DNA from 4 places in the Niveibacterium umoris genome. Region 2 is predicted to be linked to each of the others. Evidence: predicted binding sites of a transcription regulator. Region 2 holds the regulator's gene; each other region holds the start of a gene.

Region 1 (3,262 bases), 330 kb from region 2:
GCCAGGTCGCGTTGATCGCCTCCCACAGTTCGGAGGTGAGCGTGCCGCGCACGGTGTGGGCGTTCTCGCGCGCGGCGCGCAGGCAGGACACGATGCTCGACGGGTTGTCGCGGTCGAACATCATGAAGTGCATCACCGCATCGGTGTTGATCGCGAGCTGGCGTTCGCGGAAGCTGCCGAGCATGCCCATGATGTCGAGCGTGGCGGTCCATTGCCGTTCGATTTCGCCGGTGCTCTGCGGCAACAGCGACATGCGGTGGTGCACGTCGAGGATGCGGGCGAGGTTCTCGGCGCGCTCCATGTAGCGCGCCATCCAGTAGAGGTTGTCGGCGGTGCGGGACAACATAAGCGTCAGGCCTCCAGAACCCAGGTGTCTTTGGTGCCCCCGCCCTGCGAGGAATTCACCACCAGCGAGCCCGCCTTGAGCGCGACGCGGGTCAGCCCGCCGGGCACGAAGCGGATCTCCTTGCCTGACAGCACGAAGGGTCGCAGATCGAGGTGGCGCGGTGCGATGCCGGCGTCGACGAAGGTCGGGCAGGTGGACAGCGCCAGCGTGGGCTGCGCGATGTATTTCTCCGGCGCGGCGATGATGCGCTCGCGGAAGGCTTCGATCTCGGCCTTGGTCGACGCGGGCCCGACCAGCATGCCGTAGCCGCCGGCACCGTGCACTTCCTTGACCACCAGCTCCGGCAGATGCTCCAGCGTGTAGGCCAGGTCATCGGGCTTCCTGAGCATGTAGGTCGGCACGTTGTTGAGCAGCGGCTTCTCACCGAGGTAGAAGCGCACCATGTCCGGCACGTACGGGTAGATCGACTTGTCGTCGGCGACGCCGGTGCCGATCGCGTTGGCGAGCGTCACCTTGCCGGCGCGGTAAGCGCCGAAGAGACCCGGCACACCGAGCATCGAATCCTTGCGGAAGGCGAGCGGATCGAGGAAGTCGTCGTCGACGCGGCGGTAGATCACGTCCACCCGGCGACGGCCACGGGTGGTGCTCATGAAGACGCCTTCGTTCGTGACGAAGAGGTCGCGCCCCTCGACCAGTTCGATGCCCATCTGCTGCGCGAGGAAGGCGTGTTCGAAGTAGGCACTGTTGTAGCTGCCCGGCGTGAGCAGGACCACGGTCGGGTCGGATATGCCCTGCGGCGCGACGGTGCGCAGGGTATCGAGCAGCAGGTCGGGGTAGTGCTCGACCGGCGCGATGCGGTGCTTGGCAAAGAGGTCGGGGAAGAGCCGCATCATCATGCGGCGGTCCTCGATCATGTACGAGACGCCGGAAGGCACGCGCAGGTTGTCTTCCAGCACGTAGAACTCGCCGGCGCCGGCGCGCACGATATCAACACCGGAAATGTGCGAGTAGATGCCCCCCGCCACATCGACGCCGCACATTTCAGGGCGGAACTGCGCGTTATTGAGCACCTGCTCGGCGGGGATCAGGCCCGCCTTGAGGATTTCCTGCCCGTGATAGACGTCGTGGAGGAAGGCGTTGAGCGCGCGGATGCGCTGCTTGAGGCCGGCGGAAAGCTGCTGCCACTCGTCGGCCGGGATGATGCGCGGGATCAGGTCGAAAGGAATCAGCCGCTCGGTGCCTGCCGCTTCGCCATACACCGCAAAGGTGATGCCAACCCGCCGGAACAGCGCGTCGGCCTGTGCCCGCTTGCGTTCGATGCGATCCGGCGCGGTGCTTTCCAGCCACCGCTGGAAGGCTTCGTAGTGCGCGCGGGTCGTCCCGTCGGCACTATTCATTTCGTCGAAGAACGCCCCACTTGCTCCCATGCTCGCCTCCGCGTACGGCCCGCGTCGTTGCGGGCCGGCCCCAGAGCTTTGCGAGAAACGTGCCACCCCGCATCCGCGTGGAAGATTCACCATTCCGCCGCGCAAACGGCCACGCGTGGCACCGGAATCAAGCCATCGAACCGCGGAATTGCACCAAGGTAGCGCACGGAGCGCCCAAAGCCTTCGATGCACCGCGGGGGTGCAAGCTCGCGCCGGCGATGCGCCGGTTGCCGCGCGCGTATCGCCGCGCCAGCTAGCGACGCCGTTCAGGCCAGAGCAGGATCAGGAGTCCGCCGAGGCAGCTGAGCGTCAGCACCGCCCCCTGGACAAAGGCAGGATGCGGCGCCTCGGCGAACGCGGACAAGCCCCGCTGCAGGTGGTGCACGACGATGCTGCCAAACAGGCCGCCAAGCAGCAGCAAGCCGAGCGCGCAGGCTTTGCGGCAGCGACGCAGCACGTTGGGATAGCGCGACGGGATCAGCGTCGACACCCAGAATGGCGCAGCGACCGCAAGGCCTGTGAACAGCCAGAACGCGGACAGCCCGCTGGCCGGGTTGTGCGGTTCGACCGCGAGCGAAAAGCTGCCGCCGAACAGGGCCACCAAGGCTGCGCACAGCGTGGCGCCGATCAGCAAGGCGATGCGAAATGCCGGTCGCATGGTTTCCTCTCATGGGGCTTTGCGAATGCTGCCACGACCGGGCGTACGCGCAAGCCGGATGTCGCGCGAATCAATCGCGGGCCCTTGCTGGCGACCTTGTCCCGCGGTCAATCCAGGGTCTTGCGGAAGCGCTTGAGCCCCACGGCAAGCACCACGGTGATGAACACCAGCAGCGGCCACAGGTGTTCCCACACCAGCGCGAAATCGTTGCCCTTGAGCATCACGCTGCGGGCCAGCCGCATGAAGTGGGTCAGCGGCAGCGCCTCGCCGATCACCTGCGCCCAGCCCGGCATGCCGCGGAAGGGGAACATGAAGCCGGACAGCAGGATCGAGGGCAGGAAGAAGAAGAAGGTCATCTGCATCGCCTGCAACTGGCTGCGCGCCACGCTGGATATCGTGATGCCGACGATCAGGTTGGCCGCGATGAAGACCAGCACGCCGAGCAGCAGCAGCGGCAGCGCGCCGACGAAGGGCACATGGAACAAGAGCTTCGCGGCGAGCAGGATCAGCACCACCTGCACCCCGCCGATGAGGATGAAGGGCAGGATCTTGCCGAGCATCACCTCGACCGGGCGCACCGGCGTCGCCAGCAGGTTTTCCATCGTGCCGCGCTCGACCTCGCGGGTCAGCGCGACGCCGGTCATCATGATCATGGTCATCGTCAGGATCACGCCCATCAGGCCGGGGACGACGTTCCACGCGGTGAGCCCGTCCGGGTTGTAGCGGCGTTGCACGATCAGCTCGAAGGGCGGCTGGCCACCGTTGCGTGCGGCGAGCGGCCCGGTGAGGTCGTAGCGCAGCACCGTCGGCGCGAGTTGCGTCAGCGCCGAG
Region 2 (3,262 bases):
GGCGATCCCTTGCCCGAGCCCGGTGGAGCCGAGTTTTTCGCGCGCGAACAGGGCGTCGTAGACGGCGCTGCGCGCAAGGCCCTGGTGGTTTTCGAACAGCAGGCCGGCCTGTTCGAAGACGCGTTTCTTGCTGCTCGCTTCCAGATCGACGAGCACGTTGGATGGCGGCAGCAGGGGGGCGATGAGATTCATGCTTGGGGTTCAGAAATGCACTGCGCGCCCGAAGGCGCGCAGATCCGGGTTCAGCTCATCTTCGGCGCGGCGGCTTTCCGCAAGCTTACGCGCCGGGATTCATCAGAGCGAACGTGATTACGATTCCGCGGACTGGCGCTTGTGCGCCTCGTGGCCGTGATCGTAGGACTTTTCCTTGTGCTTGAGAACCTGCCGATCGAGTTTGTCGGTCATGGCATCAATTGCGGCGTAGAGATCTTCGTCGATGCTTTCGACAAAAATGTCCTTCCCGCGTACATGCACCGTCACCTCCGCCTTTTGTTTGAGCTTTTCCACCGACAGGATCACGTTGACGCTGGTGACATGGTCGAAGTGGCGAATCACGCGATCCAGTTTCGAGGTTACGTAGTCGCGCAGGGCGGCGGTAACTTCGAGATGATGTCCGGTGATGTTCAGGTTCATGATCACTCCTCTTAGATCATCTTGCGCTGGCTGACCGGCGGGATGTTGAGCGACTCGCGGTACTTTGCGATGGTGCGTCGCGCAACGACAATCCCCTGCTGGCCGAGAAGTTCGGCAATCCGGGCGTCGGATAGCGGTTTTTTGCGATCCTCTGCCGCAACCAGCTGGCGAATCAGCGCACGAATCGCCGTAGCTGAACACGCGCCGCCAGAATCTGTGGCGACGTGGCTGCCGAAAAAGTATTTCAGTTCAAGAATGCCACGTGGCGTGGCCATGTACTTCTGCGTCGTGACCCGCGAAATCGTCGATTCGTGCAAATCGAGCTGCTCGGCGATCTCGCGCAAGGTCAGCGGCCGCATGGCCACGTCCCCATAATCGAAGAACTGCCGCTGGCGGTCAACGATCGCCTGCGAAACCCGCAGGATCGTGTCGAAGCGTTGCTGTACGTTCTTGATCATCCAGCGCGCCTCCTGCAACTGGCCGGCCAGCGAACCGGCCGAGCCGCGGTGCTGCTGCAGGATACCGGCGTAGAGCTGGTTGATCCGCAGCTTGGGCATCGCGTCCGGATTCAGTGTCGCACTCCAGTGGCCGCGCACCTTGCGCACGATCACATCCGGGATCACGTAACGGGTTTCGAGCGCGGCAAATTTCGCGCCCGGGCGCGGGTCAAGGCTGCAAACCAGTTGATGCGCCTCGCGCAGGGTCTCTTCGTTGCAACCGAGCTGGCGCTTCAGGCGTACGAAATCGCGCGCCGCAAGCAACTCAAGGTGATGTTCGACGATCGTGATCGCCGCGTCGCGTGCAGCGCTGGCGGGCAAGAGCCGCAGCTGCAGCTTCAGGCATTCTCCCGGCGAGCGCGCGCCGACCCCCGGCGGGTCGAGGTTCTGCAGATGTGCCAGCGCAATCTGCAGTTCCTCGATCTCGACTTCCGATTCGGTCGGCAGCAGTTCCATCAGCTCGTCGAGCGGCTGGGTCAGGTAGCCGTCGTCGTCAAGCGCTTCGATCATGAAACGCAGCAGTGCGCGATCGCGCTCCGACAGCAACATCAGGGCGATCTGGCCGTCCAGATGATCGCGCAGGCTGGTCTGGGCCGCGCGGAACTCCTGAAAGTCGGTTTCCTCGTCGTCGTCGCGGTTGCCGCTGCCACTGCCACCGCCACCGCCCTCGCCCGACCATTCGGCGCTGCCTTCATCGTAGCTGCCACCCTCCTCGAAACTCGGTTCGGGCGGTTCGGCGGGGGCGTCGGAGAAATCGGTGTCGCCACCCTCGGCCGGGGCATCGCCTTGTTCGCCGCTGCTGGGCGCCGCGGCGGACTGGCCCCAGGCTTCGGGGTCCGATTCGGAGTCTTCGCGTTCGAGCAGCGGGTTTTCGAGCAACATGCGCTCGATCTCGCTGTTGAGCTCCAGCGTCGATAGCTGCAGGAGCTTGATCGACTGCTGCAGCTGCGGGGTCAGCGCGAGCTGCTGGGAGATGCGGAGCTGGAGCGAAGGTTTCATCGTCGGCTAGGGGGGGGATCAGAGGCGGAAATGCTCACCCAGATAGACCTGGCGAACCTTGTCGTTCTGCACGATCTCCGCCGGGCGGCCGGAGGCAAGCACGACGCCGTCGGTGATGATGTAGGCGCGATCACAGATGCCCAGCGTCTCGCGGACGTTGTGGTCGGTGATCAGCACGCCGATGTTGCGTTCCTTCAGGAAGCGGATGATCTTCTGGATGTCGATCACCGCGATCGGGTCAACGCCGGCAAAGGGTTCATCGAGCAGGATCACCTGCGGATCGGTGGCGAGCGCACGGGCAATCTCGACCCGGCGCCGCTCGCCGCCCGACAGCGACAGTGCGGTGGCGTCCCGCAGGTGGGTGATGCCCAGTTCTGCGAGCAGTTCGTTGAGACGCTCGGCCTGCTTGTCCTTGGGGCGCTTCTGCAGTTCCAGTACCGCGAGGATGTTCTCCGCGACGGTGAGCTTGCGGAACACCGAGTTTTCCTGCGGCAGGTAGGAAAGTCCAAGTTTCGCGCGCCGGTGAATCGGCAGATGGGTGATGTCCTTGTCGTCGAGGATGATCTGGCCGCCGTCTGCGCGTACCAGGCCGACGATCATGTAGAAGCAGGTGGTCTTGCCGGCGCCGTTGGGGCCGAGCAGGCCGACGACCTCGCCGCTGCCGACCTCGAAGCCGACATCGCGCACCACGGTGCGCGCCTTGTAGCGTTTGGACAGACCGCCAACCTTAAGCAGACTCATCGAACGGTTCTTTCAGTACTTTCCTGACGACCTCCGCGGCAAACCCGCGGGCGGTCAGAAATCGCGCCTGTCGCGCCCAGTCCTTCGCGTCGGCCGGCAACTGCCCGAATTTGCGCGCCCAAACGGCGCGGGCGCGCGCCAGCTCCGGTTCGCCGAGTTCGCTGGCGAGTGCGGCATCGATCGTTTCCGGATCGACCCCGCGCTGCGCCAGTTCATGCTGGATGCGGCGCCCGCCCAGCCGCTCGGCGCGGCTGCGCACATAGCTCTCGGCAAAACGGGCGTCCGACTGCAGGCCCAGCTCGCCCATCCGGTCCAGTACCGCTTCGACCGCATCCGGCTCGCCATGCGCCGCCAGCTTGCGCGCCAACTCAGCCCGGCTGTGTTCGCGCTGA
Region 3 (3,262 bases), on a different contig from region 2:
AAGATCGCCACCACGCGCCATCGCGAACAGCGCCTGGTAGGTGAACCACTCGCTGACGAAACCATTGAGCGGGGGCAAGGCCGAGATCGCCATCGCACCGACAAGGAAGGCTGCCGCGGTCCACGGCATGCGTTTGGCGAGTCCGCCCAAAAGCTCCATGTTCTTGGTGTGGGTGCGATACAGGATCGAGCCGGCACCGAGGAACAGCAGTCCCTTGAACACGGCGTGATTGAGCAGGTGGTAGAAGGCGGCCAGGAGTCCGACCGCCGCCAGCATGGCATTGTGTTCGGCAAGACCGATCATGCCGACGCCGACCCCCATCAGGATGATCCCGACGTTCTCGACCGACGAGTAGGCAAGCAAGCGCTTGAGGTCCTGCTCGGCGAGCGCGTAGAGCACGCCGAGCACCGCCGACACGGCGCCGAAACCGAGCACCAGCATGCCCCACCAGGTGGCACTCGCACCCAGCAGATCGATGCCCACCTTGATGATGCCGAAGACGCCGATCTTCACCATCACGCCCGACATCAAGGCCGAGGCATGCGACGGCGCCGCGGGGTGCGCGCGCGGCAGCCAGCCATGCAAGGGCACCATGCCGGCCTTGGCGCCAAAGCCGAAGAAGGCCAGCAGGAACACCAGCGAGGCGAGGCCCGGCGACAGGCGCAGCGCGCGGAAGCTGTCGAAATCAAGGCTTCCGCTGTGGCTGTAGCAGATGAAGAACGCCGCCATGATCAGGATCGATCCGGCGTGCGCGATCAGGAAGTAGAGGAACCCGGCGCTGACCGCCTCCTCGTCCTGATCGAAGATCACCAGGAAGTACGAGGCCAGCGACATCATCTCGAAGAAGATCAGGAAGTAGAACGCGTTGTCGACCGCCACCAGGGCGACCATCGACGCGACGAACACATTCATGAAGAAGCCCATCGCCCAGGCGCCACGCCCGGCGTACTCGCGCACATAAGCCAGCGAATAGAGCGAGCAGATCAGCACCAGCAGCGAGATCACGGCCACCATCAGGGCCGCCAGCGGATCGAGCCGGATCACGAACTGCGCGAACGGAAACGGCCCCGGCGTCGCATAGTGCAGCGTTGCACCGCCGAGCAAGGTGGGTAGCGAGGCAGCAAGGCCGGCCGCGCCGCCGAGCATGCCGGCCAGCCCGGACGCCTTGATCGCCAGTGATTCGGCACGCGCGAGCAGCAGCGACGCGAGTGCGCCCAGCGCATACAGAAGCACTGACGCGAGCAGCAGAGCAAGCGGAGACGTCATCATTTCTGCTCCTGCGCGGCGTTGAACGAGAAGGAAGAATCCAGTGCGCCAGCCGCCTGGCGACGTTTGTGCTCGCCGGTCTGCACCAGCGCCTGGTCATCCACCATGAACAGGGCGCGGGTGGGGCAGACGCGCACGCATTCGGGGCCCTCGGCGCGGAAATCGCACAGATCGCACTTCACCGCCACGCTACGCACGCCGGCCGCCCAGGCCAGCATCGGATGCAGCGTTGCGCTGCTGTCTGTGTCGGTATCGCCCGGGGCTGTCACCCTCTGCATGGCGGGCGATATGTAATTGCAGCCGGTACTCACCACACCGGTGACGGGGGTGCCGCTCGGCGTGATCGCGCCGAAGGGGCAGGCGATCGCGCACAGCTTGCAACCGATGCAGGTCGTCTCGTTCAGCACGACCGCACCGCCTTCGTGGGTGATCGCGTTGACCGGGCAGACCCGGGCGCAGGGTGCGTCCTCGCAGTTGCGACACAACATCGGCGCCGTGCGGTCGCCCTGACGGGTCACCGTCAGGCGCGGCAGACTCTGCAAGCCCGCCGCCCTGTGCACCACAGAACAGGCCGCCATGCATGTATTGCAGCCGATACACAGCGCTGGCTCCGCGATCACGAAGCGGTTCATAACCAAGCCCTCATTTGTTGACCACAGCACCCGGCGATGTCGCAGGCATGAGGTTCATGCCAGAGCCGCAAATGCTGTTCCGTTTCAACCGGACCGTCTAAAGTGGGCGATTACAACCGTTTAATCGAAGCGGTTTATTGGCGCGGATCAAGGCCTGGCCACCTGCCGGTGGAATATATCGTCGCTTTGCGCCAACGCGATTTTCCGCGCAATTGCAATGGCGCATCGACCAAAGCTTGATGCCGCTGAAATGTCAGTTCCGACAGGCAATCGCTGCACAGACCATGGCGCGGGTCATGCTTGAATACCCCCTTTTCGCAGAAGCACCGAGGTACCCCCATGATTGATCGCACCTATGTAGAAAAAGCCGCAGAGAGCGGCGTACGCAAACTTTCGCTGTTGCAGTCCGACCCGGGTCGCTACCTGACCCGTTCGGTGTTGGCCGGCATGTATCTCTCGATCGTGCTGTTCGTTTTCTGGAACCTGAGCCACAACCTTCATGACGTCAGCATCGGCAAGGTTGTCGCGTCGGCCTTCTTTGGTGTTGGCTTGACGATCATCGTGTTCACCAACGCCGAACTGTTCACCAGCAACAACATGTACCTGGCGGTTTCGTCGGTGGAGGGACGCACCAGCTGGGGCCAGACCGTGCTGCTGTGGGGCGCCTGCTACCTGGGCAACTTCGTCGGCGCGCTGATCGTCGCCGGTCTGCTGTACGGCGCCGGCGCCCTCGAGGCCTTGCCGCTCGATCACGCGCTCTACTCCGGCGCGCTACACAAGGTGCACCAGGGTGCGGCAGCGATCTTCTTCAAGGGGGTGCTTGCCAACTGGGTGGTCTGCCTCGCGGTGCGGCTGGCACTGCGCTGCAAGGAAGACATCGCGAAGATCGCGGTGCTGATCCTCGTCGTGTTCATCTTCCTGTACCTGGGCTTCGAGCACTCGATCGCCAACATGGGCACCTTCTCGATGTCGCTGCTCGGCAACGGCCAGATCACGATCAGCGAAGCGCTGTTCAACCTGGTTTTCAGCACGCTCGGCAACATCGTCGGCGGTGTGCTGTTCGTCGGCATCCCCTTCGCCTACATCAACCCGAGCGAAGAAAACCCGCCGCGCTGATCGAACCCGCGCAGCCAAAGAAAAAGGGAAGCCAACGGCTTCCCTTTTTTCACGCCATCACGCCTCAGCAGATGCGCGGTAACTGCTCCCCGGTCAGCCAGTCGACCATGCGCCGACCGCCGAACACGGTTTCCATCTGCACGAAGTGCTGCGGGTCGACGATCGCGGTACCGATGATCGCAGCCCCCGCGGCCAGCGGATGCGCCCGCATCACCGCGAGCAGCCGCTCGGCATCCTCTGGCGGGCAG
Region 4 (3,262 bases), on a different contig from region 2:
GTTGAGCGGGCGACGCCCTCCGCCCGGAACGCAACTGCATCCATCCAGGGACGGATGCGGCCTGCTTTGGTACGCGCCGCTGGTCGCAATGAACCCCGAACTAGTGAATGACTACACCCTGTGGGTCACTGGGCGCATGAAAGCGTTCGGAATCGAGCCGCTGATAACACTTACCACGATTTCAAGCAGCATCTTCGACAGCACGGTGCCGATCCTGTTCGACCGCGCAAACGAAGCGGCCGCGCGCAATGCCGGTAACTGCTTGCAGGCCTTGATGGAAGAAGGTCGCCAACGTGGCTACACGCCCTATCGTCTGGGAATCGATGCTTTGCCATGGTTGTTGGGTCACGGCGGCTCGTCGCTTCAATTCGTCTCGGATTTGAAGAGACACCTCGATCCGGAGAACATCTTGGCGCCTAGTCGCTACTGCCTGAATCCAGAGCTTACGCCACAACCGTCGTAGCGAAACTCGGACTGCGTCGGCATGTGGGCCGCCGATAGGGCGTCAATGGAGTGCCCTGAAACGATGCGCGACGCGAGCGGCGAGATTCAGTTGGGAGTTCAAAGAAAGCAGCACAATCCGCGCTCTGAGCTGTGAATTCGCGCCAAGCGCGTGTGCTTCGATGCGGGGCGCCTAGAATCATCCCCAACGGCGCGTGAGTCTAGCAGCCGCTCACAGTCGCTGTTTGCTAGCTCGATCAGCAAGTTGTGATCATCACGGGCAGGGTAGATGCGGCGTGCAAAGCGCGGCTGATACGAACTCGCAAGGGTCGGATACTTCTGCGTGAAGGCTGCAGACACAAAAAAACGGCCTCTTTTGAGGCCGTTTTGCGTTATAGCGATTATCTCGTGGCTATCAGCGTACCTTGCGGCGTGCCAGACCAGCACCCAGAAGCGCTGCACCCAACAGTGTGAGCGTGCCCGGTTCGGGGATTGAATCCCCGACCAGATTGCCAGTGCCGGAAACGTCGGCCACACTTCCACGCTTGAACGAGAGAGAAGTGGTGAAGCCCAGGTCAGCGCCGTCAGCTTGCGTATTGGTGTTGAAGTTGCTTGCAGCCAGCCCACCGATGACATCAAAGGTACCCAAGCCGCTCAGCAAAATACCGCCGACGTTCGTGCCCGTCAGCGTGAAGCCAGACGTGCTATCGGTATGTGCGAGCAGATCCAGGAACAGCGTGCCATTCCCAGTGTTAGCCCACGTCAGAGCGTTGTAGTCGAACGGATTCGCTACATCCTTATCGGTACCACTGCCGACATAGAACTTCGTCCAGCCGCTCTTGTAAAAGACTGTTTGGCCAACTGCCGGAAGAATAACGCCACCAACCGGAGTGTAGCCGCCGAATTGGAAGGTCACTTCGCATCCCGGGCAGAAAGACGAAGGCCCAGTGCCGTTCCAAGCCTGGATAATGCCAAAGCCGGAGAGTTCGCCAGTCGACGTGTTGATGAACTGGCGCATGTTGAGCGACTGGCTTGAATAGTCGGTCGCAGCGTCCGGATCCCAGATCACTCCGCCGACATTGATCAGCGAGGCGGAGGCAGCGCCGCTGAAGGCGAGGGCTACGCAAGCACCGAGCACCCCCATCTTGAACGATTTCATTTTTGATCTCCTAGCGATTCACTAACTGCGGCCCGCTTGCCGCTCACAGCCCATAAAGCAGACAGCGTGCCAGGATGGGTGAAAGTTCTTAAGTTGTTGAAAAAAAAAGAGTTAATCGTGTCTTGTGCGTTTCGATTTCGCGTTACGGATTGGTGGTGTAAGAAATTCAGACAGCGGGCAGGGTCGACTCAGTGGCTTCTTAGGAGGCGCAGACCTTTCGACAATGCAGCGCGCCGTACAGCGCATGTTCTGTGCCATTTTTGGCGCAGTCCGCGAAGCCCATGGCGTAACATGCGGCGCATACCGTTTGTCGGACATATCAAAAAAGGGGCCTGCAATGACTCGCAATATGTCTAGCCTTGGTGCGATGTTGTTCGCCACGGCGCTGAGTTTACTTCTCGGGGCGTGTGCGACCCAGTATCCGCCAGCGCCTTCCGGTGCGGCGTCAACTGACTACAACTACATCATCGGCGCTGGCGATGCCTTGAATATAGTGGTCTGGCGCAACCCCGAACTATCGATGACGGTGCCGGTTCGCCCTGACGGCAAGATCACGACGCCGCTCGTTGAGGATCTGCCTGCGATGGGCAAGGATGCATCAACGCTTGCGCGGGACATCGAGAAGGCGCTTGCCAAATACATTCGGGATCCCATTGTCACCGTGGTCGTGACCGGATTTGTGGGGCCTTACAGCGAGCAGATCCGTGTTGTTGGCGAAGCCGCCAAGCCGCAGATTCTTCCGTACAAGCAGAAGATGAGTCTGCTTGACGTGATGATCGCTGTCGGGGGCATTACCGATTTCGCCGATGGCAACAAGGCCAGCATTCTCAGGACGGCTGAAGGCGGCAAGCAGTACAGCGTTCGCCTGAAAGATCTGCTCAAGCGCGGTGACGTATCAGCAAATGTGGATATGCGCCCGGGTGACGTCCTGATCATCCCTCAGGGTTGGTTCTGACCTGCTCCCATAAATAACGATTTCACGACGTCAGGGCACCAAAATTGGAAGAATTTCTTGCGAGCGCGATAGCCCAGGCTCGGGGCATGTGGCGCTATCGTTGGTGGGGATTGCTCGCCGCCTGGATTGGCGGGGTGATTCTGGCGGTCGTCGTGATGATGATCCCGGACAAGTACGAGGCCAGGGCGCGCGTCTTTGTCGATACACAGTCGGTTCTGAAGCCGCTCATGCAGGGCCTTGCTGTCCCGACGAATGTCGAGCAGCAGGTGACGATCCTGAGCCGCACGTTGATCAGCCGGCCGAACGTCGAAAAGCTGATCCGGATGGCCGATCTGGATCTAGACGTCAAGACAAGAGAGAAGCGCGAGATCCTCATCGACGATCTGATTGGGCGGCTGCAGATTGTTGGCGCTGGGCGGGACGATCTGTTCGTACTCACTTTCAAGGATACGAATCCGGAGCGCGCCAAGCGAGTCGTTCAAGCCTTGGTGTCCATCTTTGTCGAATCCGGTCTGGGCGATAAGCGGAAGGACTCTGACGAGGCGCGTCGGTTCATTGAAGAGCAGATCAAGAGCTACGAGACAAAACTCGCTGATGCCGAAAATCGCTTGAAGGAATTCAAGCTAAAGAATCTTGCCCTCTTCGGTGATTCTGGCAAGGATGCGGTCACTCAAATCGGAGAGCTTAACTCGAAGCTGAATCAGGCA

The links. Region 2 encodes sigma-54, which starts transcription at its own class of promoters, with help from an activator protein. Its sites were predicted from a motif close to TGGCACGCTTNCTGCTNA; they were not measured.
Region 1: GGR36_RS14390 (circularly permuted type 2 ATP-grasp protein) is a predicted target of sigma-54. The motif match lies at 1,821-1,838, and genes of this name have one in related genera.
Region 3: GGR36_RS10075 (formate/nitrite transporter family protein) is a predicted target of sigma-54. The motif match lies at 2,184-2,201, and genes of this name have one in related genera.
Region 4: GGR36_RS08390 (PEP-CTERM sorting domain-containing protein) is a predicted target of sigma-54. The motif match lies at 1,655-1,672, and genes of this name have one in related genera.

What each region holds. Positions count from the first base shown of each region.
Region 1 covers NZ_JACIET010000002.1:519,127-522,388, forward strand. Annotated here, with positions in the region: gene GGR36_RS14385 (alpha-E domain-containing protein) at 1-346, opposite strand, end outside; gene GGR36_RS14390 (circularly permuted type 2 ATP-grasp protein) at 352-1,773, opposite strand; gene GGR36_RS14395 (hypothetical protein) at 2,027-2,431, opposite strand; gene GGR36_RS14400 (ABC transporter permease) at 2,539-3,262, opposite strand, start outside.
Region 2 covers NZ_JACIET010000002.1:849,333-852,594, forward strand. Annotated here, with positions in the region: gene ptsN (PTS IIA-like nitrogen regulatory protein PtsN) at 1-192, opposite strand, end outside; gene hpf (ribosome hibernation-promoting factor, HPF/YfiA family) at 310-633, opposite strand; gene GGR36_RS15845 (RNA polymerase factor sigma-54) at 645-2,129, opposite strand; gene lptB (LPS export ABC transporter ATP-binding protein) at 2,148-2,870, opposite strand; gene recX (recombination regulator RecX) at 2,857-3,262, opposite strand, start outside.
Region 3 covers NZ_JACIET010000001.1:2,233,311-2,236,572, forward strand. Annotated here, with positions in the region: gene hyfB (hydrogenase 4 subunit B) at 1-1,269, opposite strand, end outside; gene GGR36_RS10070 (4Fe-4S dicluster domain-containing protein) at 1,266-1,898, opposite strand; gene GGR36_RS10075 (formate/nitrite transporter family protein) at 2,238-3,014, shown strand; gene hypE (hydrogenase expression/formation protein HypE) at 3,079-3,262, opposite strand, start outside.
Region 4 covers NZ_JACIET010000001.1:1,858,703-1,861,964, reverse strand. Annotated here, with positions in the region: gene GGR36_RS08395 (FAD-binding protein) at 1-463, shown strand, start outside; gene GGR36_RS08390 (PEP-CTERM sorting domain-containing protein) at 857-1,600, opposite strand; gene GGR36_RS08385 (XrtA/PEP-CTERM system exopolysaccharide export protein) at 1,968-2,555, shown strand; gene GGR36_RS08380 (XrtA system polysaccharide chain length determinant) at 2,642-3,262, shown strand, end outside.